3 regions of the Agromyces excoecariae genome follow, and region 1 is predicted to be linked to each of the others. Evidence: predicted binding sites of a transcription regulator. Region 1 holds the regulator's gene; each other region holds the start of a gene.

Region 1 (9,479 bases):
TCGCCGCCGGCGACCGCTGCTGTTCCTCGGCCTGACCATGGCCGTGTCGCTTCCCTTCTTCGGCCTGCTCGCACTGGACGCGCCCATGCCGTTCGGGCTGCCGCCGACGGTCGTCGTGATCCTGGCCCCGGCCGTCGTCGCCACGTCGATGTCCGCGGCCGAGGGCGGTCGTGCGGCGGTCGGCCGCCTGTGGAGGTCGCTCGACCCACGGCGAGCGCGCACTCCGTCTGCCTGGCTGGCGGCCTTCCTCGTCGTCCCGGCCATGGGTCTGCTCGAGTGGCTGCTCCGCGCCTCGTCCGGGTCGGGCGCGGGCACCGGCGGACCGCCGACCTCCTTGACGATGGCCCCGGCGTTCTTCCTCGTCTTCATGCTCGGCGCGATCCCGGAGGAGATCGGCTGGTCGGGCTACGCGACGGGTCCGCTGGCCGAGCGCTGGGGCGTCCTGGCGGCCGGGTGCGGCATCGGGCTCGTGTGGGCGGCATGGCACTGGGCTCCGTACCTCGCCCAGGGCCGTGACCTCGGTTGGATCGCGGGACAGACCCTCCTCGACCTCGCCCTCCGCACCCTCATGGTGTGGGTCTTCGTTCGTGGAGGCGGCAGCACGCTCCTGGTCTGCGTCGTCCACGCGCTCGGGAACACGGTCGCCCTGTATCCGAGCGGGTTCGCCGACTCGGATCCGTGGGCGCAGCTGTGGGCCCTGCTGGTCGTCGGCGCGGCATGGATCGCCGTCGTCCGCCTGATCGACGCCCGCCGCGGCCGCACCCGATCCGCCTGAGCGGATCGGTCGAGGGCCGGGGACGAGCGCGTGCGGGGCCCGCGCGAACTCATGGGAGAATCGTGGGGATGTCTCCGAGAGCCGCCCACCCGCCGGTGCCCGCCGCCACCGATCCTGCGCTGATCCGCAACTTCTGCATCATCGCGCACATCGACCACGGCAAGTCGACCCTCGCCGACCGCATGCTGCAGATCACGGGGGTGGTCGCCGACCGCGACATGCGCGCGCAGTACCTCGACCGCATGGACATCGAGCGCGAGCGCGGCATCACGATCAAGAGCCAGGCCGTGCGCATGCCGTGGGAGCTCGGCAGCACGGGCTACGCGCTGAACATGATCGACACCCCCGGCCACGTCGACTTCAGCTACGAGGTCTCGCGCTCGCTCGCGGCGTGCGAGGGCGCCATCCTGCTGGTGGATGCCGCGCAGGGCATCGAGGCGCAGACGCTCGCGAACCTCTACCTCGCCCTCGAGAACGACCTCGAGATCATCCCGGTGCTGAACAAGATCGATCTCCCCGCCGCCGAGCCCGAGAAGTACGCGCGCGAGCTCGCCGACCTGATCGGCGGCTCGCCCGACGACGTGCTGCGGGTGTCGGGCAAGACCGGCATGGGCGTGGAGGACCTGCTCGACCGGGTGGTCGAGCGCATCCCGGCACCGACGGGGAACGCGGATGCGCCGGCGAGGGCGATGATCTTCGACTCGGTCTACGACAGCTACCGCGGCGTCGTCACCTACGTCCGCATGGTCGACGGCCAGCTGAACCCTCGCGAGCGCATCCAGATGATGTCCACGAAGGCGACGCACGAGATCCTCGAGATCGGCGTGAGCGCCCCGGAGCCGACCCCCACCAAGGGCCTCGGCGTCGGCGAGGTCGGCTACTTGATCACCGGCGTGAAGGACGTGCGGCAGTCGAAGGTCGGCGACACGGTCACGAGCGCCGCGAAGCCCGCGCCCGACGCACTGGCCGGCTATACCGAGCCGCTGCCGATGGTGTTCTCTGGCCTCTACCCGATCGACGGCAGCGACTACCCCGAACTGCGCGAGGCGCTCGACAAGCTCAAGCTCTCCGACGCGGCGCTCGTGTACGAGCCCGAGACGTCGGTCGCCCTCGGCTTCGGCTTCCGCTGCGGCTTCCTCGGCCTCCTGCACCTCGAGATCGTCACCGAGCGGCTCCGCCGCGAGTTCGACCTCGACATCATCGCGACCGCGCCGTCCGTGGTCTACGAGGTGACGACCGAGGACAAGAAGTCGGTCACGGTCACCAACCCGAGCGAGTTCCCGACCGGCGGAAAGATCGCCGAGGTGCGGGAGCCCATCGTGAAGGCGGCCATCCTCGCCCCGAAGGACTACGTGGGCACCATCATGGAGCTCTGCCAGTCCCGTCGCGGCACGCTGCTCGGCATGGAGTACCTCGGCGAGGACCGGGTCGAGATCCGCTACAACATGCCGCTCGGCGAGATCGTGTTCGACTTCTTCGACAACCTCAAGTCGAAGACCGCCGGATACGCCTCCCTCGACTACGAGCCTGCGGGCGACCAGGCCGCCGACCTCGTGAAGGTCGACATCCTCCTGCAGGGCGAGCAGGTCGACGCGTTCAGCGCGATCGTGCACCGCGACAAGGCCTACGCGTACGGCGTGCTCATGACGGGGCGCCTGCGCGAACTCATTCCCAGGCAGCAGTTCGAGGTGCCCATCCAGGCGGCGATCGGGGCGCGCATCATCGCGCGCGAGTCGATCCGCGCCATCCGGAAGGACGTGCTCGCGAAGTGCTACGGCGGTGACATCACCCGCAAGCGCAAGCTCCTCGAGAAGCAGAAGGAGGGCAAGAAGCGCATGAAGATGGTGGGCCGCGTCGAGGTGCCGCAGGAGGCGTTCATCGCCGCCCTCTCGGGGGAGACCGAGAAGAAGGACGCGAAGAAGTAGGGGGAACGATGACCCGGCGACGCACGTTCACCGATCAGTCGGTCACCTATGGCGCGATCGGCGCGACACTCGACCCCGACCTGCTGCGCTACCCGCCCGCCGGCTTCACGCCGTCGGAGGACTCGGTGCGGCTGGGGTCGGGGCGCGAGCGCTTCGACGCCTCGGCGGAGGCGCTCATGACGTGGGGCATCCAGCAGGGCGCCGGCTTCACCGTGGTCGATGCCTCGCCCGGCACGGGTGCCCAGTACACGGGCCTGACGTACGACGAAGCCGGCGCACCGCTCGCGGAGCAGCCCGCACCGCGCGCCGAGCAGCGGTTCGGGCCCGACGGCACCCCGTACATCAGCGCGGGGATGACCGCGACCCTGCGGCGGCGGGGGCGCCTGCGCACGCGCTCGACGCCGGTCCTCGTCGTCTACGTCGTCGACGAACCGAACCGCAAGGGCTTCGCCTACGGCACCACCGGCGACGCCTCCGAGAACGGCGAGGAGTCGTTCATCCTCGAGCACCGGGACGACGACTCGGTGTGGCTGACCATCCGCTCGGCGTTCGAGCCGAACGGCGGAGTGCGGCGCGTCTTCGGCCCGCTCGTCCGGCGGCGCCGGCGCGAGCTGACCAGGCGCGAGCTCCGCGCGCTGCATCCCGCCTTCCCCGTCTGATGGCGGGTCCACTGCCGATCGCCGACCCGGCGCCGGCCGACGGGCTGCTCCCCGCGAGTGCGACGACGGATGCCGCGTCCCGCGCCTTCGGCGTCTACCTGCACGTGCCGTTCTGCCGCGTTCGCTGCGGGTACTGCGACTTCAACACGTATACGTCGGGCGAGCTGCGCGGCGCGCGGCAGGAGGACTTCGCCGACCAGGCCGCGGCGGAGGTCGGGTTCGCCCGGGAGGTGCTCGCGGCGTCCGGCGCGCCCGATCGCCGGGCGTCGACGGTCTTCTTCGGGGGCGGCACGCCGACCCTGCTGCCCGCGGCCGACCTCGTCCGGATGCTCGGCGCGGTGCGCGAGTCGTTCGGCATCGCGGACGACGCCGAGGTCACCACGGAGGCGAACCCCGACTCGGTCGACGCCGACGACCTGCGGCGCCTCGCCGGCGGCGGGTTCACCCGCGTCTCGTTCGGCATGCAGTCGGCCGTGCCGCACGTGCTCGCCGCGCTCGACCGCACGCATGACCCGGCGCGGATCCCGCTCGTCGTCCGGTGGGCTCGCGAGGCCGGACTCGACGTGAGCCTCGACCTCATCTACGGCACGCCGGGGGAGTCGCTCGCGGATTGGCGAACGAGCCTCGAGGCCGTGCTCGCCGAGCGCCCCGACCACGTGAGCGCCTACGCGCTCATCGTCGAGGACGGCACGAAGCTCGCACGGAGGATCCGCCACGGGGAACTCGAAGCGGTCGACGACGACGTCGCGGCCGACATGTACGAGCTCGCTGACGACCTGCTCGAGCGGGCCGGCTACGAGTGGTACGAGGTCTCGAACTGGGCGACCGATGCCGCGCACCGGTCGCGGCACAACCTGGGCTACTGGCGGGGCGACGACTGGTGGGGTGTCGGTCCGGGGGCGCACAGCCACGTCGGCGGCGTCCGGTGGTGGAACGCCAAGCATCCCGCGGCCTATGCGGAGCGCCTCGCCTCCGGCGTCTCGCCGGCGGTCGGCCGCGAGACGCTCGACCACGCGACGCGCGAGACCGAGCGGGTGCTCCTCTCCTCGCGCATCCGCGAGGGGCTCGCGATCTCGAGCCTGCACGTCGGGGGCCGGCACGCGGTCGCCGGGCTCATCGCCGACGGGCTCGTGGACGCGCGAACCGCCCTCGCCGGGCGGCTCGCGCTGACCCGACGAGGGCGGTTGCTGGCGGACGCCGTCGTGCGGCGCCTGCTGGAGGACTAGCTGACGAACTTGATGGCGACGGGGTAGACGTAGTACTCGCCGTTGTTCGCCTTGATCGCCGCGATGATGCCGAACACGATCGCGGCGATCCAGGCCGCGATCAGCAGGAAGATGCCGATGATCACGAACGTGAGGATCGAGCCCACGACGTAGGCGATCAGCAGCGTGATCTGGAAGTTCAGCGCCGTCGCTGTGTGCTCGCGGATGAACGGCCCCTTGTCCTTCAGGACCAGGTACCCGATCAGGGCCGGCAGGAAGCCGAACAGGATGCCGCCGATGTGGATCAGCGTGGCCCAGAGCTTCTCGTCGGCGGGGCTGAGCGGCTGGCTCTGCTGGTAGGCGCCGCCTCCCGGCGGCGGAGGCGTGGGGCCACCGGGCGGGGGCGGGGGCGGCGGAGGGCCGCCTGCGGGCGGCGTGGGCGGGGTGGGAGGTGGTGCGTCGGACATGATGCCTGCTCCTCTGTGGTGGCGCCCGGACAGGGGTCGTTCCCCTCATGCTGGCACACGACGACGCGCCGGTCGAGGCAGGCTCGACCGGCGCGTCGGAGGCTCGTCCGCGACCTACTTGATCAGGCGCAGGGCGAACGGGTAACGGTAGTGGTTGCCGTCCTTCGCGGTCATGAAGGCGATGATCGAGAAGATCACGCCGAGGATCCACGGGATGTAGGTGAGGAAGCCGACGAACGCCCCGAACCCGAGCGTGACGACGGTGATGATCGTGGTGAGCACCCAGAGCGCGACGGTGGCGAGCACCAGCGTGATCTGGAAGTTCAGCGCCTCCTTGCCCTCGGTGTTCGTGAACGAGCCGCGGTCCTTGAAGACGAGCCAGATGATGAGCGACGGCAGGATGCCGAGGATGCCGCCGAGGTGCGCGAACGATCCCCACTGCACGTCCTGCTCGTGCGAGAGCGGCGCGGCCGGGGACGGCTGCGGTGCGGCGTTCGGATCCTGCGGAGGGAGGTTGGAGTCGGTCATTTCGGGAGCCTTTCGATGTGGGGAAGCGCACGGTCGCCGGCCGGTCACGGCCCGTGCGTGTGCGGGATGATGCACACGTTATCGGCGCGGCGGACCGCCCGGCAACGGTGTGGGCCCTGAATATCGCGATATGATTAGCAGTCACGTGGGCGGAGTGCCAAGCACGCGTCGTCCGGGTCCGATCGGTCGAGGGAAGCGAGGGTCATGGTCTCCGAACGCAGCCTCGCGGTGCTCCGCGCGATCGTGCAGGACTACGTCGAATCGCGCGAGCCGGTCGGCTCGAAGACGATCGTCGAACGCCACCACTTCGGCGTCTCCGCCGCGACCATCCGCAACGACATGGCCCTCCTCGAGGAGGAGGAGCTCATCGCGGCACCGCACACGTCGTCGGGGCGCATCCCCACCGACAAGGGCTACCGCGTCTTCGTCGACCGGCTGGCCGACATCCGCCCGCTGTCGGCGACGCAGCGACACGCCATCGAGACCTTCCTCGGCGAGTCGAACGACCTCGACGAGCTGCTCGGCCGCACCGTCCGCCTCGTCTCGCAGCTGACGAGGCAACTGGCCGTCGTGCAGTACCCGAGCTTCGCGCGGGCCCGCGTACGGCACGTCGAGCTCGTCTCGCTCGCGCCGACCCGCGTGCTCTGCATCCTCATCTCCGACAGCGGCCAGGTCGAGCAGCGGCTCGCCGAGCTCGACCAGCCGGCCGACGAGTCGACGCTCGCGCGGCTCCGCGACCGCCTCAACGAGGTCGCCGCCGGCCTCACGATGGCGGATGCCGCGACCGCGCTCTCCGCCGAGACCGAGCACGCCGACCGCGCCCACGCCGAGGTGCTCCACACCCTCGCGGCGACGCTCGCCGACCAGGCGAAGATCACCCGGTCCGATCGACTCGTCGTCGCCGGCGCCGCGAACCTCGTGCGCACCGAGCAGGACTTCGCCGGGAACATCCTCGGCGTGATGGAGGCCATCGAGGAGCAGGTCGTGATCCTCCGGCTCTTCGGCGAGATGGCCGCCGACGAGGGCATCGCCGTGCGCATCGGTCGCGAGAACGCCGCCTACGGCCTCGGCGACACCTCCGTGGTGTCGACCGCGTTCGCCGTGCCGGGGCGCGACGTGTCGCGACTCGGCATCGTCGGCCCCACCCGCATGGACTACTCCCAGAGCATGGCCGCCGTCCGCGCGGTCGCCCGCTACCTCTCCCGCACGCTCGGCGAGAGCTGAACCGCACGGGGCCGCCACGCGGCATCCGTCACCGGCAATCGAAAGGAACCCGCCTCACGTGGCCGACCACTACGAGGTCCTCGGCGTCGCACGCGACGCCTCCCCGGACGACATCAAGAAGGCGTACCGCCGGCTCGCACGCGAGCTCCACCCCGACGTGAACCCCGGCGCCGAGGCGTCCGAGCGGTTCAAGGAGGTCACGCACGCGTACGACGTGCTCTCGGACCCGAAGCAGCGCCAGCAGTACGACCTCGGCGGTCAGGGCGGGTTCGGCGGCGGAGGCGCGGGCTTCGGCGGCTTCGGCGACATCTTCGAGACGTTCTTCGGCGCGGGGCAGGCCAGTCGCGGGCCGCGATCGCGCCGGGAGCGCGGCCAGGACGCATTGATCCGGCTCGAGGTCGGGCTCGACGACGTCGTCTTCGGCACGCACCGCGACATCGAGGTCGACACCGCGGTGGTGTGCGAGACCTGCCACGGCTCGTGCTGCCGGCCGGGCACGTCGCCCGTGACGTGCGACATCTGCGGCGGCTCCGGCCACATCCAGAGAGCGGTGCGGTCGCTCCTCGGCAACGTGATGACCTCGAGCCCGTGCGGGTCGTGCCGCGGGTACGGCACGATCATCGCGACGCCGTGCGTCACCTGCCAGGGCCAGGGCCGCGTCCGGGCGCGCCGCACGGTGCCCGTCGACGTCCCGGCGGGCGTCGACACGGGTGTGCGCCTGCAGATGCCGGGCTCCGGCGAGGCGGGCCCCGCGGGCGGCCCGAACGGCGACCTCTACCTCGAGATCAAGGTCAAGAACCACGAGGTCTTCAGCCGCAACGGCGACGACCTGCTGTGCACGCTCGAGGTGCAGATGACGGATGCCGTGCTCGGCACGTCGACGACGGTCGCCGCGCTCGACGGCGACGTCGAGCTCGAGTTGAAGCCCGGCGTGCAGTCGGGCGAGATCCTCACCGTCAAGGACCGGGGGATCACCCACCTGCGGGGCAGCGGTCGCGGCGACCTCAAGGTCGCGGTCCACGTCGTCACGCCGACCAAGCTCAACCACAGGGAGCGCGAGCTCGTCGAGCAGCTGGCGAAGCAGCGCAAGGCGCAGCCGCCGCAGCTCGGGCACTTCCAGCAGGGGCTCTTCGCGCGCCTGCGCGATCGGTTCCTGGGCTGAGCAGCGGGCGGATGCCGCGATGAGCCACCTCTACCTCGACGAGACGCTCGACCTCGACTCGGTGCGCCCGGGCGACGCGGTCGGGCTCGACGGCGACGAGGCACGGCACGCCGTGACGGTGTCGCGGCTCCGCGTCGGCGAGCGGGTCTCGATCGGCGACGGTCGCGGCCGAGTGGTGCACGGGCCCGTGACCGGCGCCGAGCCGCGGCGGCTCGAGATCGAGGTCGAAGCCATCAGCGACGAGCCGGCCCCGTCGCCTCGCCTCACGCTCGTCCAGGCGCTCGCGAAGGGCGACCGCGACGAGCTCGCCGTCCAGGCGGCGACCGAGCTCGGCGTCGACCGGATCCTGCCGTGGTCGGCGACGCGATCGGTGTCGCGCTGGGAGGGGCCGAAGGCCGAGAAGGGCCGCGCCCGCTGGGCGAGCATCGTGCGCGAGGCCGTGAAGCAGTCGCTGCGCGCCCGGATCCCGGAGGTCGAGCCGGTCGCGGCGACGCGCGAGCTCGCGGCGCGGCTCGAGGGCGAGCGGATGCTGCTGCTCGTGCCCGGCGCGGAGACGCCGCTCAGCGGCATCCGCCCGGACGGTCGCGACCTCGCACTCGTCGTGGGACCGGAGGGCGGCATGGACCCGGCGGAGATCGCCCGGCTCACGGAAGCCGGAGCGGAACCGGTGCGCCTCGGCGACTCGGTGCTCCGCACGTCGACGGCGGGGCCCGCGGCGATCGCCGTGCTCTCGGTCGCGCTCGGGCGGTGGTGAGCCATCCGTCGCTACGATGGAAAGATGAGTGGAACGGCTGAGCCCACGGTCTTCGAGCGCATCGCGGCCGGGGAGATCCCGGCGAAGATGGTCGCCGAGACCGATCGCGTCATCGCGTTCCACGACATCTCGCCGCAGGCGCCCGTGCACGTGATCGTGACGCCCCGCGTCGGCCGACACCGCGACGTCGTCGAGCTCGCCGCCGACGACCCCGACCTGCTCGCCGAGCTCGTGTCGGTGGCCAAGGGCATCGCCGACGAGCTCGCCGACGGGCAGTTCCGTCTCGTCTTCAACACCGGCCCCGAGGCGGGCCAGACCGTGTTCCACGTGCACGCCCACGTCCTCGGGGGCGGCCTCAGGGAGGGATCGCTTGGCGGCTGACGACGCGGGGGACCTCCCGCTCACCGGATCCGAGGTCCGCTCCGACGAGGAGCGACTGCAGATCGACGGCATCGCCATGGTCCGGCTCCTCGGACCGCAGGACCGCCTCCTCACGACGATCGAACGGGAGTACCCCGGCGTCGACGTGCACGTGCGCGGCAACGAGATCGCGATCCGCGGCGAGGCCGAGGACCGCGTCCGCGTCCGCCGGCTGGTGGAGGAGCTCCTCGAGCTCGTCCGCGGCGGCGGCGACCCGACACCCATCGAAGTGAGGAGCTCGGCCCGCATGCTCGACGCCGACCCGAATGCCCGACCCTCCGAACAGCTCGGACAGGTGATCCTCTCCGCGCGAGGCAAGTCGATCCGCCCGAAGACCGAGGGCCAGCGCGCCTACGTCGA
Region 2 (9,479 bases), on a different contig from region 1:
TCGAGCGGGGAGAGCGCGGCGGCCGAGCGGGGCGCGGCGGGCGCGGGCGCGGCGGGCGCGGGCGCGGCGGGCGCGGGCGCGGGCAGTCGCTCCGCTTCGGGGTGGGACTCGGGCTCGGGTACCCAGTCCGACTGGGGCGCCGCGCCCGGCTCGGGTGCCCAGCCCGGCTGGGGGTCCCAGCCCGACGCGGCCTGGAGTTCCGGCTCGGCGGGGTCGACGACGTCGGCGTGGGCGAACCGACCGGGCAGGGTCTGCGTGGCGCCGACCGCGTCGACGAGCTCCGCGAGCAGGGCCTCCGTCGAGTCGCCGCCGGGTGCACTCGAGACCGGATCCACCGGGTCGCACGGCGGAATCGGCTCGAAGGTCGCTCGGCGCGGACCCGCCGTCTGCGGCTCGGCGTCCTCGCCGACGGCAGCGATCGGCTCCTCCGCCCAGACGAGCCGCGCGTCGTGCGCTGAGCGGTCGGCCGCGGCATCCGTCGCCGGGTCGGCGGGAACCGCTTCGGCCGGCGCCGCGTCGACGGTCGCCGGGTCGGCGGTCGCCGGGTCGGCGGTCGCCGGGTCGGCGGGCGCCGCTTCGGCCGTCGCCGCGTCGACGGTCGCCGGGTCGGCGGGCGCCGCGTCGGCGGGCGCCGCTTCGGCCGCGGCGATCGGCACGATCGCCAACGGGCGCGTCGCCTCGAGCGAGGCCTTCTTCGCGGCGGCGACCTCGGCGATGGGGTCACGGCCGTCGAGCGGCCGAACGAAGATGAGTGCGCCCTCGAGCTCGCGCAGCTCGTGCTCGCCGATCTCGAGCATCGAGCGCGAGCCGCTCTTGCGGCGCTGCTCGAAGGAGAGCTCGTCGACCTCGATGAAGTGCGAACCGTCGCGGGAGCTGAAGTACCGGCGACGCGCGCCGTCGGTGATGGCGACGATGACGGCCTCGTAGTCACCACTCGGCTGCAGCGAGCTCAGGAAGTACCGACGACGATCGGGGTCCTGGTGGTCGGCGGGATCGAACGCGAGCGTCGATGCCCGGCGGCGCGGACGTCGCCCGGGATGGGCGGTCGCGCGCATGGCCCATCGGTCGCGCTCGAGTGCCGTGGCGCCGTTCCCCGCATCGCGGCCGTCGGCGTCTCCGCCGCGCGGTCCCGCACCGTGCGATGCCCCGTCGGGCACGCCCGAGTCGGGCGTGGGCTCGTCATCGGCAGGGGCTCTCAACGGGGGGCTCCGAGGATCGGGGGCGTCGTGTCGTCGGACGGCGTCGGTGCTGCGGGGTGGATGTGGGGGGTGCGAATCGGGGTGCGGGGAAGCGCGGGCTGGCGCGTACGCCGATCGTACGGCCTCGCCCGATTCTCCGCTGCCCCTCGCCCGCGATTCGGCGAAGTCATCGCGCACGACAGCGGGGCGGATGCCGCGGCATCCGCCCCGCCTCGAGACCGCGCCGGAGATTCGCCGGCCTGCGCGTCAGCTTCCGGAGGTCACCTCGGGCGTGACGACGTCGGACGCCGCCGAGCGCACCTCGACCTTGCGCGGCTTCGCGCGCTCGGACACCGGGATGATCACGCTCAGCACGCCGTTGTCGTAGTGCGCGCTGATGCCGGAGGTGTCGATGCCCTCGCCGAGGGTGAGCTGGCGGAGGAACGAGCCGCTCGGCCGCTCGTGCACCAGCCACCGGACGCCCTCGTCGTTGCGCAGCGTGCGCTCCGCGCGGACCGTCAGCAGCTGGCCGTCGATGTCGATGTCGATCGAGCCGGGGTCGACCCCGGGCAGGTCGGCCGACAGCACGTAGTGGTCGCCGTCTCGGTGAAGGTCGATCGGCATCATCCGAGGCCCTCGGCTCGAGTCGATCATGCTCGCCGCGAGACGGTCGAGGTCGCGGAACGGGTCCCAGGTCATTGCCATGAGCGTCTCCTCACGTGGATTCAGGAGTTGAGTCACCTCGACTCAACTAGCTTCGAGATTAGCACTCGCCATAGGAGAGTGCTAAGACTTTCGGCCCATCGTTCGCCGACGGCGATCACCCGCCTGATCGTGAGCGGACGTCACAGCCGGACGACCTGCGGGGTCGTATGTGTGAAACCACTCACGAGGAGGCATCGATGAGCACCGACCGCTCGCCCAGTCGCCCCGACGCAGCATGCGCTCCGGGCGCCGACCCGCCCGGTACGAGCGACCGGGGCCGCCGCTCTCTCACCGACCGGCTCGGCGAGCGGATGTCCCGCGCCACCGTCTTCGGGCGACGGCTCGGCGACATCCGCGCCGACCTCGCCCGACGGGCCGTGCCGCGGCACTGGACGAACCTGTTCGGGGTCGTGACGCTCGCGTGCCTCGTGATCCTCACGGTCACGGGCATCCTGCTCATGTTCTGGTACACGCCCTCGAGCGCCACGACCGCCTACGACGGCCCGTACACGCCGCTGCGCGGCGCCGAGGTCTCGCACGCGTTCGCGTCGACGATGCGGATCACGTTCGAGATCCCGGGCGGGCTGCTCGTCCGGCAGGCGCACCACTGGGCGGGCCTGCTGCTCCCGGCCGCGATCATCATGCAACTCGTCACGACCTTCTTCACCGGCGCGTTCCGGAAGCCGCGGCGCGGGATGTGGGTGCTGCTCTTCCTCGTCTTCATCGCGGCCCTGGCGGGCGGATGGAGCGGCTACGCGCTGCCCGACGACCTGCTCTCGGGCACGGGTCTGCGCATCACCGAGGGCATCGCGCTCGGCATCCCCGTCGTCGGCACCTGGCTGGCATCGCTGCTCTTCGGCGGGTCGTTCCCGGGCGAGGTCATCGCACACCTGTACCCGCTGCACGTCGCCATCGTGCCCGCCGTGCTCGTCGTGCTGGTCGCGCTCCGCGCGCTCGCGGCGTGGCGGGTCGGGCCGGTGCAGTTCCCCGGAGCGGGGCGGACCAGCCGGAACGTGGTCGGCGTGCCGCTCTGGCCGAACGCCGCCGCGCGCGCCGGCGGCCTCTTCGCGCTGGTGACCGGCGGGCTCCTCGTCATCTCGGCGACGGTCACCGTGAACCCGATCTGGCTCTACGGCCCCGCCGACCCGGGCAACGCGGGCGCGGGGAGCCAACCCGACTGGTACACCGGGTTCCTCGACGGGGCGCTTCGGCTGGTGCCATCCGGGTGGGAGTTCGTGCTCTTCGACCGAACCTGGACGCTCGCGGTGCTCGCGCCGCTCGCGGTCGTCACGGCCTTCCTCGTGGCGATCCCCGTCTACCCGTTCGTCGAGGCGTGGGCGACGGGCGACCGCCGGGAGCATCACCTGCTCGAGCGTCCGCGCACGACGCCCACCCGCACCGGCATCGGCGTCGCCGCGATCGCCTTCTACGGCACGCTCTGGGCGGCCGGCAGCGCCGACCTCATCGCGACGCAGTTCTCGCTGACCTTCGAGGGCGTGATCGCCGCACTGCAGGCGACGCTCATCATCGGCCCGATCGTCGGGTTCGCCGTCGCGCGACGCGTCTGCCTCGGACTCCAGCGCCGCGACCGCGACGCGATGCTCCACGGCTACGAGACCGGACGCATCGTGCGTCTGCCCGGCGGCGAGTACGTCGAGGTGCACGCGCCCCTCGACGCCGCGGCGCGGGCTCGCATCGAACGCCCCGACCCGCCGATCCTGCTCATCCTGCGACCCGACGAGCGCGGACGCCTCACGCTCGCGCGCCGACTGCAGGTGCGCCTGTCGCGGTGGTACCTCGCGGACAGCATCGACTCGGAGACGGGCGCGCGGATGGTGCCGGTCGGCGGGGTGGCGCGGCGGCCCTGACCGAACTGCGGACCGCTGACGGAGCGTCGGCGGGGACGAATTCGCAGGATCAGCCAAGCCATGGGTCCCGTACGACGGGTGTGACGCGGCTCATCCTGCATACGCCCGCCGGCGTCGAGGGGCTCACGAAGGCCCGCCGTCAGCGGCGCCCTCAGAACAGGCGACGCTGCGCGACGACGTCGGCGCCCTCGAGCTCGAGGAGCCGACGCTTGCGCTCCAGCCCGCCGGCGTAGCCGGTGAGCGATCCGTCGGCGCCGACCACGCGATGGCACGGCACGAGGATGCTGATCGGGTTCCGCCCGACGGCACCGCCCACGCGCCTGGCGAGATTCCGGTCGCCGAGCCGGAGCGCGAGCTCGCCGTACGTGACGGTCGAGCCGTACGGGATCTCGCGCAGCATCCCCCACACCGCGTGCTGGAAGTCGTCGCCCGTCGGCGCGAGCGGCAGGTCGAAGCGGATGCGGCGTCCGGTGAGGTACTCGTCGAGCTCAGCGCCGAGCCGGCTGAAGAGCTCGTCGCCGCGCGCGTCGACCTCGCTGCCGAGCGAGTCGGCGGCGGGTGGATGCCAGTGGCCCGGGAAGTACAGGCCGGCGAGCCCGTCGGCGTCGGCGACCACGAGCAGGTCGCCGAGCGACGTACGGAGCGTGGCGTAGCGGCGGGGCATGGGTCGATTCTCGCGCGTCGCGCACCCGCCGGCGCAGACATCGGTGGCGGGAATCGGACGTGACCGTCCAGCGTCGCCGGGCGCCGGTGCATGAGGGTCCGAGCCACGGGTCGCCGGAGCCGGTTGCGACCCTGATTCTCATGCGCTTGCGACACGGCACCCCGGACCGAGGCACAGCGGTCCACGGCCTCCGGGCCACCCCGGACCCCGCCCGCCCGCGGTCGGAGTAGCCTGCACGCGATCGGAGCGCGCCCGCGGCGCGCCTGGCGCCGCGCGCCGCCTCCGCATGAGGGAACGGGGGCCCATCATGCTGTCATCACAGTTGTTCACCGGCGACGACCTGCTCGAGCGCATCGCGAGCGGCGCGCCCGACCGCATCTCCCAGACGCAGAACCGCTTCGATCCGGCGGTCGGCAAGGTGCAGCAGGCGCTGCTCCTGTGGCGGCCCGACGTGCTGCCGCTGCACGGCGCCGACGGCGAGTACGGCGGCGAGACGGAGGCCGCGGTCGTGCGCTTCAAGGTCGAGGAGCTCGGGGTCGCGAACCCGTTCCCCGACGTGGGGCCGCTCACCGTACAGCGCCTCGACGAGATCGCGTTCGCGGCTGAGCAGCCGGCGCCCGTGGCGGTGCGGGTGCGGCACGACATCTGGGCGCTGCAGCCGACGGCGGATGCCCCGTGGCATCCGTTCGTCGATGCCTACGAGCGCGCGGTGGCCGCCCTGCGCGACCCGGCGCAGGCGCCGCCGGCGCGCTGGGATTACCAGGCGGCCCTGCACGGTACGCCGTTCGCGACCGGCGACCCGCTGCTCGCCAACTGCCAGCACGGCACGTGGTACTTCCTGCCGTGGCACCGCATCTACCTCGCGCACTTCGAGCGGATCCTGTTCGACGTGATCGCGGGCCTGCCCGAGGTCGACGACGACACGAAGGCGACGTGGGCGCTGCCGTACTGGAACTACCACCGGCCCGCGACGGCGTTCCTGCCGCATCCGTTCCGCACGCCGCTGCGCCCCGACGGCACGCCGAACGCCCTGTTCGATCCGGCGCGCACGCTCGTCGACACGCTGATCGACCCGGCATCGCTCGACACGTCCGGATGGCTCGACCGCATCCTGCCCTTCAGCGGCGCATTCAACACGGCGACGAACACGACGTTCGGCGGCGAGCGCACGCTCGCCACGCACGATGCGCGGGGCGGCACGGGCCAGCTCGAGCGCTCCCCGCACAATGCGGTGCACAACGCCATCGGCGGCAACATGCTGAACCCGGATGTCGCGGGCCGCGACCCGGTCTTCTGGCTGCACCACGCCAACATCGACCGCCTCTGGGAGGTGTGGCGCGTGACCCAGGGCGTCGGCCGCGACGAGACCCGGGCCGCGTACCTCGACGAGCCGTTCCCGTTCCTCGAACTCGACGGCACCGTCGAGCCGTGGCATCCGTCCGACGTGGTGGACACCGCGCCGCTCGGATACGCCTACGACGACCTGTCGAAGCCCGCGCCCGTGTTCGTGCTCGGCGTGCTGCAGCCCGAGTGGGTGGATGCGCTCATGGGCGTCTTCGCGCCGGTGCCGGTGCCCGTGGGGCCGGGCGGGGCGCCGGTGCCGCCGGGGCCGCCGGCACCCGGCGCAGGCGGGTTCGGGGTCGCCGAGGGCGATGGCGGGGCGGATGCCGCGGCGCGGCGTCGCGCGCCCGACGCGGGTGGGCCCGGGGCGGGCGGGCCGGCCGGACCTCCCGCCGAGCCTCCCGCCGAGCCTCCCAGCGAGCCGCGGCCCGAGCCGGAGCCTCGGCGGGTCGAGCGGATCGGCGCACTCGACCGCACGGTGCGCCTGCGCGGCGGTGAGTCGCCCACGCTCGAGTTCGCTCTCGACGCTCCTCCGCCGCCGACGCTGCGTGAGCCGGCCGACCGCGGCCCGTTCGGCGTCGCGGACGACGAGGAGGCGGGCGTGGCCGAGCCGCCGACGCGGTACTTCATCCGCGTCGAGCACGTGTCGGTGACGCAGAACTCCGACCGGATCTACTCGCTCTACCTCGACCCCGACGGCGACGACCCCGAGGCGGCGCGGTTCGTCGCGACGCTGCCGACGTTCGGTGCCGAGCGGGCCGACGAGCCGGACTCGGAACACGGCCTGTCGTTCACGTTCGAGATCACCGAGATCGTCGAGGACCTCATCGCGGCCGGCACCTGGAACCCGTCGGTCGCGCGGGTGACGCTCCGCCTCGGCGGCGAGGCCACCGACCGGTCGCCCGACCCCGAGCTCTCGATCGGCAGCATCGACGTCTTCGCGGGATGACCGATGTTCCGTCCTGACGCGGCGCGGACCGGCGCCCCGACGCATGTCGCCGGTGCGCCCGATGGCCGGCCCGCCGGGGAGGCGGGTCGCCGTGGGTCGCCGCCGGTGCGCCGACTCGGGCTCGGCCTGCGCGCCCTTCGGCGCGAGGAGCTCGCCGTGCTCGTCGTGGCCGCGGCATCCTGGATCGCATGGCTCGTGTTCGCGCTCGCGAGCGGTGCGGGCGCCTCGTGGGGTGCGCCGTCGCGTCACGGGCATGCTCTGCCCGGCCTCGGGACCGGGCCCCCCGACGCCGAGACGCCGGTCTCCGCGGGTGCGGGCCCCGCCCCGTCACCGCTCGGCGCCGTCGACGCGGCGGGCCTCGCAGCGATCGCCCCCGCCCTCGCGATGTGGACCATCATGGTCGCGGCGATGATGGTGCCCACCGTGCTGCCGCTCGTGCGATACGTCGCCGACGTGAGTCGCCCCGCCCGACGAGCGTCGATGGTCGCGACCTTCGTCGGCGCCTACCTGGCGGCGTGGACGGCCCTTGGCGCTGCGGTCGTGGCGGCCGAGCTCGCGGCGACGACCGTGCTCGGGCCCGCGCCGCGGCCGGCCCTCGTCGCCGTGATCGTCGGGGCCGCGCTCTGGGAACTCGCCCCGGCCAAGCGCCACGCACTCGCGCGCTGCTGCCGAACGGCGCCGATCCGGCTCCGCGGCTCCGCGGCCTACGGCTCGGCCGTCGCCCTCGGCCTCCGGAACGCGAGCGTGTGCATGATCGCGTGCGGCCCAGCCATGGCGGTGCTGGCGCTGGCTGGACATCCGCTCGTCGCCACGGTCGTCGTCGCCGCGCTCCTCACGGGCGAGAAGCTCTGGCGCCGCGGAACGCAGCTCCGGGTGTGGGCGAGCGCGGCCGGCCTGCTCCTCGCGGCGGCGGCCGTCTTCGACTGAGTCCACGCCGCACCAAGAACCCGACCGCGCCGGGTTCGCAGGATGAGCCGGGTCATGCCCCTCGTCAGGGACCCGTGACGCGGCTCATCCTGCGTATTCGAGTCGGCCCGGCCGTCAGTTCCTCGGGCGCGGCCCGCCCGCGCGAGAATCCGAGGCGGATGCCGCGGCGTCCGCTCGCACCCCGACCGACGTGTGGTCGGCCGACGCCAGCCAGTCGTCGAACGCGATCGTCGCGCGCTCGGCGTCCGCCTCGCCGCGGAGCACGCCCGATGCCGATGCCCGCCCGTACGCCCCCGGCAGCGGCACCTCGACGATCGGCCGCCTCACTCCGTCGTGCGCGAACATGCGCCGCACCATCTCGACGAGTCGCTCCTCGCGCAGGCCCGTCAGATCGCGCGCACGACCGACGGCCGCACCCTCGGCGAGCTCGACGAGCCGGGCGCCGACCTCCCGCGCCGCGACCGGCCGGTACCGTCCGACCGGGATCGGCGTGAGCAGTGTTCCGAGCGAGAGCCGCGCCGTGACCTGCTCGGCGAACTCGTGGAACTGCGTCGCGCGCAGGATCGTGTGCGGCACCGGCCCGGCCTCGACGAGGCGCTCCTGCGCGTGCTTGCCCGCGAAGTACGACGCGTCGACGCCGTCGATGCCGACGATCGACAGCGCGACGTGGTGGGCGACGCCGGCGTCGCGCTCGGCGGCGAGGAGGTGCCCGGTGACCGCGGTGAAGAACGCGCGCGACCGCTTCGCGGCCGTGGTCTGCACGCTGGTGACGTCGATCACGGCGTCGACGCCGGCGAGTGCGGCGGCGAGCGTCGATCCGCCGGGTCCGGTGCCGCGCTCGAGGTCGTGACCCGCGCTGCGGGTCAGCGTCAGGACGTCGTGCCCGCGGGACTCGGCCGCGGCGACGGCGTGGCGTCCGACGACGCCCGTCGCTCCGGCCATGGCGATCCTCATCGGTTCACCTCCGTCGTCGCGGTGGCGGTTCGTGTCTGGGCTGGCGCGGATGCCGCGGGGCCCGCGCTGCGGGCGGGCGACGCGTCGACGTGCGACGCGTCTTCGTGCGGCGCGCGGGCGGGCGACGCGTCGACGCGCGACGCGCGCCCGGCGGCATCCGCCGCGCCCGCGCCATCCGCTCGGCCCCGGTCGCGCCCGGGGATCAGCAGCACGACGCCCAGCGCGAGCGCGATCGAGAGCGACGTGATCGCGGCGATGTCATCGGCGGCACCCTGATGCCCGAGGTGCGTGACGTGGTAGCCGAGGTGCAGCGCGCCGAACACGGTCCAGGCGAGTCCGAGCGTGCGGAACACCCCCGCGCTCCGCCAGACGAGTCCGGCGACGCTCGCGACGCCCAGCCCGAGGTAGAAGGCGCCGACGTCTCGGATCAGGTGCTCGTTGAAGGCGCCGTCGGTGGAGATCCACGTGCCGAGGACACCGGGGAAGGAGTCGTAGAACGAGCGGGGGGCGACGAACGCCCACACGCCGACGAGGAACGCGATGGCGGCCGATGCGGCGAGCGCGGCCGAATGGATTCTGCTCATGCAAGCTCTGACGAAACGGCGGCCCGAAGTGTGACGGAACTCACGATTCGTGCCGCTGTGTCGTCATGCTGGGTGGAAGGGATGGGATGACGATGACGGATGACCCGGGGCGCGACGACCGCGACGACAGCGACGACAGCACCGACCTCGCCGACGTGATCGATGAGCGACGCCGGCTGCTCGCCCTCGCCTACCGCATGCTCGGCACGACCGGCGAGGCCGAGGACGCCGTGCAGGAGACCTACGTGCGCTGGTATCGGATGTCGGATGCCGAGCGCGACGCGATCGCGAACCCCGCGGGCTGGCTGA
Region 3 (9,479 bases), on a different contig from region 1:
CGCGACCGGCCGCGGACCGGATCGAGGTCGGGCCCGGGGCCGCGCACGCCGGCGCCGCCGACGGGGCGGACCCGACGGCAGGAGGAACCCGGTGAACCGCGTGGCACCCCTCGTGCTCGGCATCGAGACCTCGTGCGACGAGACCGGCATCGGCATCGTCCGAGGCACGGAGCTGCTCGCGAACGCGATCGCCTCGTCGATGGACGAGCACGCCCGCTACGGCGGCGTCGTGCCAGAGGTCGCCGCCCGGGCGCACCTCGAGGCGCTCGGCCCGACGATCCGCGCGGCGCTCGACGAGGCATCCGTCGACCTCGCCGACCTCGACGCGGTGGCCGTGACCAACGGGCCCGGCCTCGCCGGCGCGCTCATGGTCGGCGTGGGCGCCGCGAAGGCGCTCGCGCTCTCGCTCGAGAAGCCCGTGTACGCCGTCAACCACCTGGTCGGGCACGTGGGAGCCGACCTCATCGGCGACCGCCCGCTCGAGACCCCGAGCGTGGCCCTGCTCGTCTCGGGCGGGCACACGTCGCTGCTCCTCGTACGCGACCTCGACTCCGACGTGGAACTGCTCGGCGAGACCATCGACGACGCGGCGGGGGAGGCCTTCGACAAGGTCGCTCGGCTGCTCGGACTGCCCTACCCGGGCGGGCCCGAGATCGACCGCGCGGCCGTCGGCGGCGACCCCGACGCCATCCGGTTCCCGCGCGGCCTCACGCGGCCGAAGGACCTCGAACGCCACCGGTACGACTTCTCGTTCTCGGGCCTGAAGACCGCGGTCGCCCGCTGGGTCGAGCAGCGCGAGGCGGCAGGCGAGCCGGTTCCGCTCGCCGACGTCGCCGCGAGCTTCCGCGAGGCGGTCGTCGACGTGCTCGTGTCGAAGGCGATCGCCGCGTGCACCGACCTCGGCGTGCCGCGACTGCTCCTCGGCGGCGGGGTCGTGGCGAACCGGCGGCTGCGCGAGGTGGCCGAGGCGAGGGCGGATGCCGCGGGCATCGCGCTTCGCATCCCGCCGCTGTCGCTCTGCACCGACAACGGGGCCATGATCGCCGCGCTCGGAGCACGGCTCATCATGGCCGGCCATGCGCCGTCGTCGCTGGAGTTCGGCGCCGATTCGACGCTCCCGGTGACCGACATCCAGAGCTGATCCGAGCCGGGATCGCCATGGGCACTTGTGCCCGCGCACGCGAGTCGCGCCGAGCGCTATGGTGAGCGAAGAACCCCGCGATCGCGGGTGAGACGACCCGCGCCGCGAGCGTTGACAGCACCCTGCGGCGCTGCCAGCATGGCCGGGTCCACGCTTGCACGAGAGGAAACCGCATCATGACCGACCCCAACACGCCCGACCCGAACGCGTCGAACGTCCCGCCGCCTCCGCCCGCTCCGCCGGCCCAGCCCGCGCCCTCGTACGGCGCGACCCCCTCGTACTCGGCGCCGGCCGCGCAGAAGACCAACGTCCTCGCCATCGTCTCGCTGGTGTCGTCGTTCTTCATCTCGCTCGTCGGCATCATCACCGGCCACATCGCCCTGAGCCAGATCAAGAAGACGGGCGAGCAGGGTCGCGGCCTCGCGATCGCCGGTCTCATCATCGGCTACGTCGGACTGGTCCTCGGCATCATCTTCGCGATCGTCTGGTTCGCGATCATCGGCGCCGCGATCAGCAGCGGCAGCGTCACCACCTACTGATCCACCGCAGCACGGAAGGGGCTCGGCATGAGCGATCCCACCAACCCGGAGAAGCCCTCGGAGCCGGTGCCCCCGGCCCCGACGGAACCGACGGTCCCCGTGGAGCCTGCCGAGCCCGCCGTGCCCGCGGAGCCGGTCGAGCCCGCGGTGCCGGCGGAGCCTGCCGAGCCCGCGGTGCCGGCGGAGCCGGCGCCGGTCCCGCCGGCTGCTCCCGAGCCCCCCGAGCCTCCGGTGACCCCGATCCCGCCGGGCGGACCCGAGGCGCCCGGTGCGCCGTTCCCCCCGGGTCCGCCCGTGCCTCCCGCTCCGCCGGTTCCCCCGGTGGCGCCTGTCGCACCGCCGTCGGCGCCCCCTTCACCAGCCACGCCGTACGGGCCGCCGTCGGCGACGGCGCCGTCCGCCGGGGGGCCGTTCGCCGCCCAGCCCCAGGCCGGAGCCGCGGTTCCGCCGGCGCCCGGCTACTCGGGCTACGCTGCTGCCGGCTCCGGGGCGGCGCCCGCCAAGCCGACGCCCGTGCTCAGCCTCATCTCGCTCATCGCGGGCGTCATCGGCGTCATCGGGTCGCCGGTCGTCTTCATCCCGTTCGTCGGAGGAGTCCTGCAGCTCTTCGTGCCGGCCGCCGCGATCGTGCTCGGGTTCCTCGGCCGCCGCAAGGAGCCCGCTGCGAAGGGCATGTGGCTGACGGGCCTCATCCTGGGCTTCGTCGGCATCGGAATCGCGCTCCTCTCGTTCCTGCTGTGGGGCATGCTGTTCTCGATCGGGTCCGGATACGGCTACGGGTACTGAGGCGAATGGTGTGAGCGACGAGCTGAGGCCGGCTTCGGACGATCCCGCAGGCGAGGCGACGGAGTCGCGAGCGCCCGCGTCGCGCGCGGTCACGTCGCCCGGCCCGCCGTCGCCCGGCCCGCCGACGCCCTCCCCTCCGGCGGCCGGTCCGCCTCGTGAGTTCGACGTGCCGTACGACACCGGTGCGCTCCACGGGCTTCCGACCGGCCAGCTGCTCGCCGTCGGTCGGCCGCAGTCCGAGCAGCGCGAGGCCGACTACGAGGAGGAGGACGAGCAGCGCCGGTTCTACAGCCGCGTCGCCGCGGTCATCGGCACGATCGGGGCCGTCGCATCGCTCCTCGTCGGCTGGATGTTCCCGCTGTCGGTCGCGGCCATCGTGTTCGGCGTGCTCGGGCTGCGACGAGAGGAGCACGGACGGGTGCTCGCGTTCGTCGGCATCGGGACCGGAGTGGCCGGCCTGGTGTTCTCCGGTGTGTGGCTCGGTTACTACGCCATCGTGTTCGGCGCGCTCCCCACCGGCTGAGTTCCGCCTCGCCGAGCACCGTGCATCCGTGCTCGCCGACCCGCTCGACCGCCCGACGCTCAGAGTCGCTCGACGAGGATCGCGACGTGGCGTCCCTCCTCGCGGGTGAGCACGACGGTCGCGGAGACCTCTCCCCTGAGCTTCAAGCGGGTCCGGAGCGCGGCCGGGTCGACGTCGACTCCGCGCTTCTTGATCTCGAGCGTGCCGACCCCGCGCTCGTCGAGGGCCCGGCGAAGGCTGCGCTCGTCTGCGGGAAGGCGCTCGATCACGCGGAACGCCGTCGCGAACGGCGTCTCGACCGCGCGGTCGCCCGTCATGTAGGCGATGCCGTCGCTCAGCATCCACGCGCCCATCGAGCGCGCGAGGTCTCCGATGAGGCGGGCTCGGATGACCGCGCCGTCGGGTTCGTACAGGTAGTCGCCCAGCGGGCCGATCGGGGCGTCCTCGCTGTCGGCCGGGGCGACGAGCTCCTGCGCACCATCGCCGCGGATCACGAGTGCCGCACGGCCGATGCCGGCTCGGGCGAGGGCCCCGGTCCAGACGACGAGCTCGACCACGTCGCCGTCGACCGACACCCACTGCGCCTCGGCACCGTCGGGGACGACCTCGCGATCGGTGCCCGGTCCGAGCTTCACGCCGACCGGCATCCGCTCGGCCAGGCCGAACACGAAGTCGAGCGAGGGGGAGTAGTCGGCGGCATCCGAGAGTCTCGTCGTCGTGCCGCCGGAGGTCGTGCGGCGTGCCGGATCGAGCCAAGCGGCGTCGATGCCGCCGAGTGCGACGTCCTCCGCGCGGGCGTGGAGCACGCGCACCTTGGGGAACGGCGTGAGGTTGAACGCGGCGACGGCCGCCGTCACCTCGTCGGCCTCGGCGGCGGTGACCTCGAGGTCGACCGCAGCCATGGCGAGTGCGTCGCCGCCGATGCCGCAGCCGAGGTCGGCGACGTGGTGGAGCCCAGCGCGGGCGAATCTCCCGGCGTGCAGGGCGGCGACGCGCAGCCGGGTCGCCTGCTCGAGCCCGGGCTCGGTGAAGAGCATGCGGTCGGCGAACTCGCCGAACTTCGCGCGCGCCTTCGACCGGAGTCGGGACTGGCTGAGGACCGCCGAGACGAGGCCGGGGTCGTGGCCCTGCTTGCGGAGATCGGCCACCGTCTTCACGATGTCGGCCTTGGACGAGTACGGCGGCAACGAGTCGAGCAGCCCGAGGCCCTCGGCAGAGAGCAGCCGCACCAGCTCGTCGCGTTCCACGCCGACACGCTAGCACCGAGGCATCCGCTGGCACTCACGTTGCACGAGTGCCAGAACCCCCATAGACTCGCTTTAGCACTCTCACTCAGAGGCTGCTAACCCCAGTCTTCGTCAAGAAAGAGGTCAACCGTGTCGGTTTCCATCAAGCCGCTCGAGGATCGCATCGTCATCAAGCAGGTCGAGGCCGAGCAGACCACCGCCTCCGGCCTGGTCATCCCCGACACCGCCAAGGAGAAGCCCCAGGAGGGCGAGGTCGTGGCGGTCGGCCCGGGCCGCATCGACGACAACGGCAACCGCGTCCCGCTCGACGTGGCCGTCGGCGACAAGGTGATCTACTCCAAGTACGGCGGTACCGAGGTCAAGTTCGGCGGCGAGGACTTCCTCGTCCTGTCGGCCCGCGACGTTCTCGCGGTCGTCGTCCGCTAGTCGACGCCGACATCACCGCGGCCCGGATGCCATCGGCATCCGGGCCGCGTCGTCGTTTCCGCGAGCGAGTGGCGCGAGCCGATCGGCGGCCGGATCGCGACGCAGGACGGCAGTCGACGAGGACCGTGGCGTCCGAGGTCGCGCGTAGGCTGGCACGGTGTCATCCGCTCCGCCCACCGACGTCCCGGCGCGCGTCCGTCCCGACGGCGTGAGCCGGGCGGGCCTCGCCTTCGCGGTCTCCGCGTATGCGCTCTGGGGGTTCCTCCCGATCTACTTCATCGCGCTCGCGCCGAGCGGCCCGATCGAGATCGTGGCGATGCGGATCCTCCTCTCGCTGGTCTTCTGCGCGGTCCTGATCGCCGTGACGCGAACCTGGCGCGCATTCCGAGCGCTGCTCCGCGATCGACGCGTGGTGCTCACGATGGGCCTCGCCGGCGTGCTGATCTTCGCGAACTGGCTGACGTACGTGTTCGCCACCCTCACCGGGCAGGTCGTCGAGGCGGCGCTCGGCTACTTCATCAACCCGATCGTCACCGTGTTCCTCGGGGTCATCGTGCTCCGCGAGCGGTTGAACGCCGTGCAGTGGACGGCCGTCGGAATCTCGATCGTCGCCGTGGTCGTGCTGGCCGTGGGGTACGGCCAGATGCCCTGGATCGCCCTCGTGCTGGCGTTCAGCTTCGGCTTCTACGGACTCATCAAGAAGCGGGTCGGGCACCGCGTCGATGCGGTCTCCGGCCTCACGCTCGAGACCGCCTGGCTCGCCCCGGTCGCGGCGATCCTCCTGGTCGTCGTCGCGTCGACCACCGGGCTCACGATCGGCACTGCGGGCACGTGGCACACCGTGCTGCTGCTCTCGGCCGGTGCCGTCACCGCGATCCCGCTCCTCCTGTTCGCCGCCGCGTCGCGACGACTGCCCCTCATCTACATGGGCTTCATCCAGTACTTCGCCCCGTTCATCCAGTTCCTCGTCGGCGTGGTGGTGCTCGGCGAGCCGATGCCGCCCGAGCGATGGGCCGGGTTCGGCCTCGTCTGGCTCGCGCTGGTCGTGCTCACGTTCGACCTCGTGCGAGGAGCACGTGCCGCTCGTCGGGCCGCGAACCTCGAGCCGGTCTGAGCGCGACCGACCCCCGGAGTGGGGCTGGACGACCCACGTCCGAGCGGCCCTCGCGTGCGCGATTTCGTGGCGGAATCGCCGCAATCCTGCGAAGAATCGTGCTTCGGTGACGTCGAGATAACGATTCCGTGTGCGTTACCGGGTTGTGATCGAGGCAATCTTGTTTCCCATCTGGGCGGGCAATACGGTCGATACATCGGCGTCGTCAGGCGCTGTTTGTGTACCGATCCTTCAGTCCCAAGGAGCATCATGAGCGTATTCGCGAGGGCCACCGGCTCGCGCTCGGCTCGCGCGGCTTGGACGGGCATCGCCATTGCTGGCGTTTCCGCCCTCCTCCTCACCGCGTGCAGCACGGGCGGCACCACCCCGGAAGAGTCCGAGGAGCCGTCCGACACCGGCGACGCCCTGCCCATCGAGGCGGGTGAGCGCGACCTGACTCTGAAGGTCGGCACGATCCTGCCGCAGTCCGGCACCCTCGCCTTCCTCGGACCGCCCGAGGAAGCAGGTGTCGCGCTCGCCGCCGAGGAGATCAACGACGCCGACGCCGGCATCCAGGTCGAGGTCGTCTACCGCGACTCCGGCGACACCACGACCGACATCGCGACCGTCTCGGTGACCGACCTCCTCTCGCAGGACGTGTCGGCGATCATCGGTGCGGCCTCGTCGGGCGTGTCCTTCACGGTCATCGACCAGATCACGTCGGCCGGCGTCGTCCACTTCTCGCCGGCCAACACGTCGCCCGACTTCACGGACTACGACGACAACGGCCTGTACTTCCGCACCGCGCCGTCCGACCTGCTCCAGGGCGAGGTCCTCGGCAACCTGATCGCGGAGGACGGCGCCTCGACGCTCGGCCTGCTGGTCCTGAACGACCCGTACGGCACGGGTCTCGCGGCCGCCACCAAGGAGGCCTTCGAGGCCGCCGGCGGCGAGGTCGTGGCCGAGGAGCTCTTCAACACGGGTGACTCGAACTTCGACGCGCAGCTCTCGGCGATCAACGCCGCGAACCCCGACGCCGTCGCGGTCATCACGTTCGACGAGGCCAAGGTCGTCGTGCCGGCCCTCGTCGGCGCGGGCTACCCCGGCGACCAGCTGTACTTCGTCGACGGCAACCTGGCCGACTACAGCGCGGACTTCGCTCCCGGTCTCGTCACCGGTGCGAAGGGCACGCTCCCCGGCCCGGAGCTCGAGGCCGACTTCCAGGACCGCATGCTCGGCATCGACCCCGCCCTCGACAGCTTCAGCTACGGTCCGGAGTCGTACGACGCCCTCATGCTGATCGCGCTCGCGGCCTACGCCGCGAACAGCACGGCCGGCGAGGACATCGGCGCCTACCTGCAGCAGGTCTCCGGTGGTTCGGGCGATGGTGAGAAGGTGACCACGTTCGCCGACGGTGCGGCGCTGCTCGCAGAGGGCAACCAGATCGACTTCGACGGTGCGTCGGGTCCGATCACCCTCGACGAGAACGGTGACCCGACCGAGGCCACCATCGGCATCTACGAGTACAACGACGACAACACCTACACGCGCATCGGCTGATCGGCTGAGACGCAGCGAAGGGCCCCGGCTTCGGCCGGGGCCCTTTCGCATGCCCGGCGGTCGGTCGGCGCTGCCCGGATCCGGTGCGAGCTCCGGTGGGACGCCGGTCCACGGCGCGCGCAGAGCTGCGGTCGACGGGGGCGGGGAAGTGGCGCCGTCCGCGCCGCACGGCAACAGGTCGGCGCTCATCTCCCGCTGCTCCGCCGCCTGGAGTCCATGCACCCACCGGCGGGCGCCATCCCGACCCGCCCGCGCTGCTCGGCTTCCAGGCACGGAGCGCCGCAACCACGGTCACCGTCGACGATCGGCTGTGAGCGCCGGGACGTGAGCGCCGGGCCCCGCGAGGCCGCACCATGCTCCGAGCGCTCAGACAGGCGTCGTGGCTCGATCCAGCGCGCACGGCGAGCGGTGCGCCTCGAAGGAGCGATCCACGCGACCTGCGGCGCCGTTCTCGGACACGCTCGGTCCGCGCACGACGAAGGGGGCGGATGCCGTGGCATCCGCCCCCTTCGGGCGTGTCGAGCGGTGGTGCTACTCCTGGCCGAGCGTTCCGAGGTAGAGGCCGATGACCTTCGGATCGTTCAGCAACTCGCGGCCGGGACCCTCGTAGGCGTCGCGGCCCTGGTCGAGGACGTAGCCGCGATCGCAGATCTGGAGGCAACGACGGGCGTTCTGCTCGACCATGATGGTCGTCACACCTGCCCGGTTGATCTCCTTGACCCGCAGGAACGCCTCGTCCTGGCGGACCGGCGACAGGCCGGCACTCGGCTCGTCGAGGAGCAGCACGTGCGGTCCCATCATCAGCGCACGCGACATCGCCACCATCTGACGCTCACCGCCCGACAGCGAGCCGGCTCGCTGTCCGAGCCGCTTGCCGAGCTCCGGGAAGATGTCGACGACGAACTCCAAGCGGTGCTTGAGGTCCTTGGGCTTCTGGAAGATGCCCATCTCGAGGTTCTCCTGGATGGTGAGCGAGGGGAAGACGTTGTTCGTCTGCGGGACGAACCCGACGCCCTTCGACACCAGCTTGTTCGCCTTGAGGTTCGTGATCTCCTCGCCCTGGAGGAAGATGCCGCCCTCGCGGACCTTGACCAGTCCGAAGATCGACTTCAGCAGCGTCGACTTGCCGGCGCCGTTCGGACCGATGATGCCGATCAGCTCGCCATCCCGGGCCGTCAGCGAGCACCCGTTCAGGATGTTCACGCCGGGGAGGTACCCCGCCGTGACGTCCCGGACCTCGACGACCATGTCGCGCGTGTCCACCGTCGCCGCGCCGGCCGCCGACTCGGCGCCTGCGGCGGATTCACTGTTCGTCATCGATGAGCTCCTTCATGGCGGTCACGTGCTCGGCGTCGCTGTCGCCGAGGTCGGTGTCGTGGTGGGCGCCGAGGTAGGCGTCGATCACGGCCGGATCCTGCATGACCTCGTGCGGGTCGCCCTCGGCGACGATCTTGCCCTCGGCCATCACGATCACCCAGTCGGCGATGTGGCGGACCATGTGCATGTCGTGTTCGACGAAGAGCACCGTCATGCCCTGCGACTTGAGGTCGAGGATGTGGTCGAGCAGCGACTGCGTGAGTGCGGGGTTCACACCGGCCATCGGCTCGTCGAGCATCACCAGGGTCGGGTCGCTCATGAGGGCGCGGGCCATCTCGAGCAGCTTGCGCTGACCGCCCGAGAGGCTCGCCGCGTAGTCCTCCTGCTTCGCGTCGAGCTTGAACCGGGTGAGGATCTCCTTGGCCTTCTCCTCGATCTCCTCCTCCTGCTTGCGCCAGAGGAACGGGAGGACCGATCGGAAGAGGTTCTCGCCGGTCTGCTGCTTCGCGCCGAGCTTCATGTTGTCGAGCACGGTGAGCAGGCCGAGCGCCTTCGTGAGCTGGAACGTCCGGATGAGGCCCATCCGGGCGACCCGGTACGCCGGGACGTGAGCCAGCGAGCGGCCGTCGAACTCCCACTTGCCCGCGTCCGGCTTGTCGAAGCCGGTGAGCAGGTTGAAGAACGTGGTCTTGCCGGCGCCGTTCGGGCCGATGAGCGCGGTGATGGCACCCCGCGGGATCTCGACGTGCGCGACGTCGACGGCCGTCAGGCCGCCGAACGTGCGCTTGACGCCGTCCGCGATGATGATCGGATCGACCTTCTTGACGCCGGGCGCCGGGTCGCCGAT

The links. Region 1 encodes HrcA, which represses chaperone genes, less so after heat shock. Its sites were predicted from a motif close to TTNGCACTCGNNNNNNNCGAGTGCNAA; they were not measured.
Region 2: ACSJD1_RS03525 (Hsp20/alpha crystallin family protein) is a predicted target of HrcA. The motif match lies at 1,942-1,968, and genes of this name have one in related genera.
Region 3: groES (co-chaperone GroES) is a predicted target of HrcA. The motif match lies at 4,264-4,290, and genes of this name have one in related genera.

Annotation. Positions count from the first base shown of each region.
Region 1 is NZ_JBPSLA010000014.1:113,352-122,830, forward strand. It holds gene ACSJD1_RS13920 (CPBP family intramembrane glutamic endopeptidase) at 1-775, shown strand, start outside; gene lepA (translation elongation factor 4) at 844-2,700, shown strand; gene ACSJD1_RS13930 (DUF1990 family protein) at 2,709-3,359, shown strand; gene hemW (radical SAM family heme chaperone HemW) at 3,359-4,585, shown strand; gene ACSJD1_RS13940 (DUF4870 domain-containing protein) at 4,582-5,031, opposite strand; gene ACSJD1_RS13945 (DUF4870 domain-containing protein) at 5,146-5,559, opposite strand; gene hrcA (heat-inducible transcriptional repressor HrcA) at 5,764-6,783, shown strand; gene dnaJ (molecular chaperone DnaJ) at 6,842-7,945, shown strand; gene ACSJD1_RS13960 (16S rRNA (uracil(1498)-N(3))-methyltransferase) at 7,965-8,699, shown strand; gene ACSJD1_RS13965 (histidine triad nucleotide-binding protein) at 8,724-9,080, shown strand; gene ACSJD1_RS13970 (PhoH family protein) at 9,157-9,479, shown strand, end outside.
Region 2 is NZ_JBPSLA010000001.1:755,282-764,760, reverse strand. It holds gene ACSJD1_RS03530 (hypothetical protein) at 1-1,199, opposite strand, end outside; gene ACSJD1_RS03525 (Hsp20/alpha crystallin family protein) at 1,446-1,883, opposite strand; gene qcrB (cytochrome bc1 complex cytochrome b subunit) at 2,081-3,751, shown strand; gene ACSJD1_RS03515 (methylated-DNA--[protein]-cysteine S-methyltransferase) at 3,903-4,415, opposite strand; gene ACSJD1_RS03510 (tyrosinase family protein) at 4,723-6,705, shown strand; gene ACSJD1_RS03505 (copper chaperone) at 6,709-7,632, shown strand; gene ACSJD1_RS03500 (SDR family oxidoreductase) at 7,747-8,574, opposite strand; gene ACSJD1_RS03495 (hypothetical protein) at 8,583-9,170, opposite strand; gene ACSJD1_RS03490 (sigma-70 family RNA polymerase sigma factor) at 9,257-9,479, shown strand, end outside.
Region 3 is NZ_JBPSLA010000002.1:3,359-12,837, forward strand. It holds gene rimI (ribosomal protein S18-alanine N-acetyltransferase) at 1-95, shown strand, start outside; gene tsaD (tRNA (adenosine(37)-N6)-threonylcarbamoyltransferase complex transferase subunit TsaD) at 92-1,141, shown strand; gene ACSJD1_RS04580 (DUF4190 domain-containing protein) at 1,318-1,680, shown strand; gene ACSJD1_RS04585 (hypothetical protein) at 2,194-2,466, shown strand; gene ACSJD1_RS04590 (hypothetical protein) at 2,633-2,989, shown strand; gene ACSJD1_RS04595 (class I SAM-dependent methyltransferase) at 3,049-4,236, opposite strand; gene groES (co-chaperone GroES) at 4,366-4,662, shown strand; gene rarD (EamA family transporter RarD) at 4,820-5,776, shown strand; gene ACSJD1_RS04610 (ABC transporter substrate-binding protein) at 6,026-7,315, shown strand; gene ACSJD1_RS04615 (ABC transporter ATP-binding protein) at 7,847-8,563, opposite strand; gene ACSJD1_RS04620 (ABC transporter ATP-binding protein) at 8,619-9,479, opposite strand, start outside.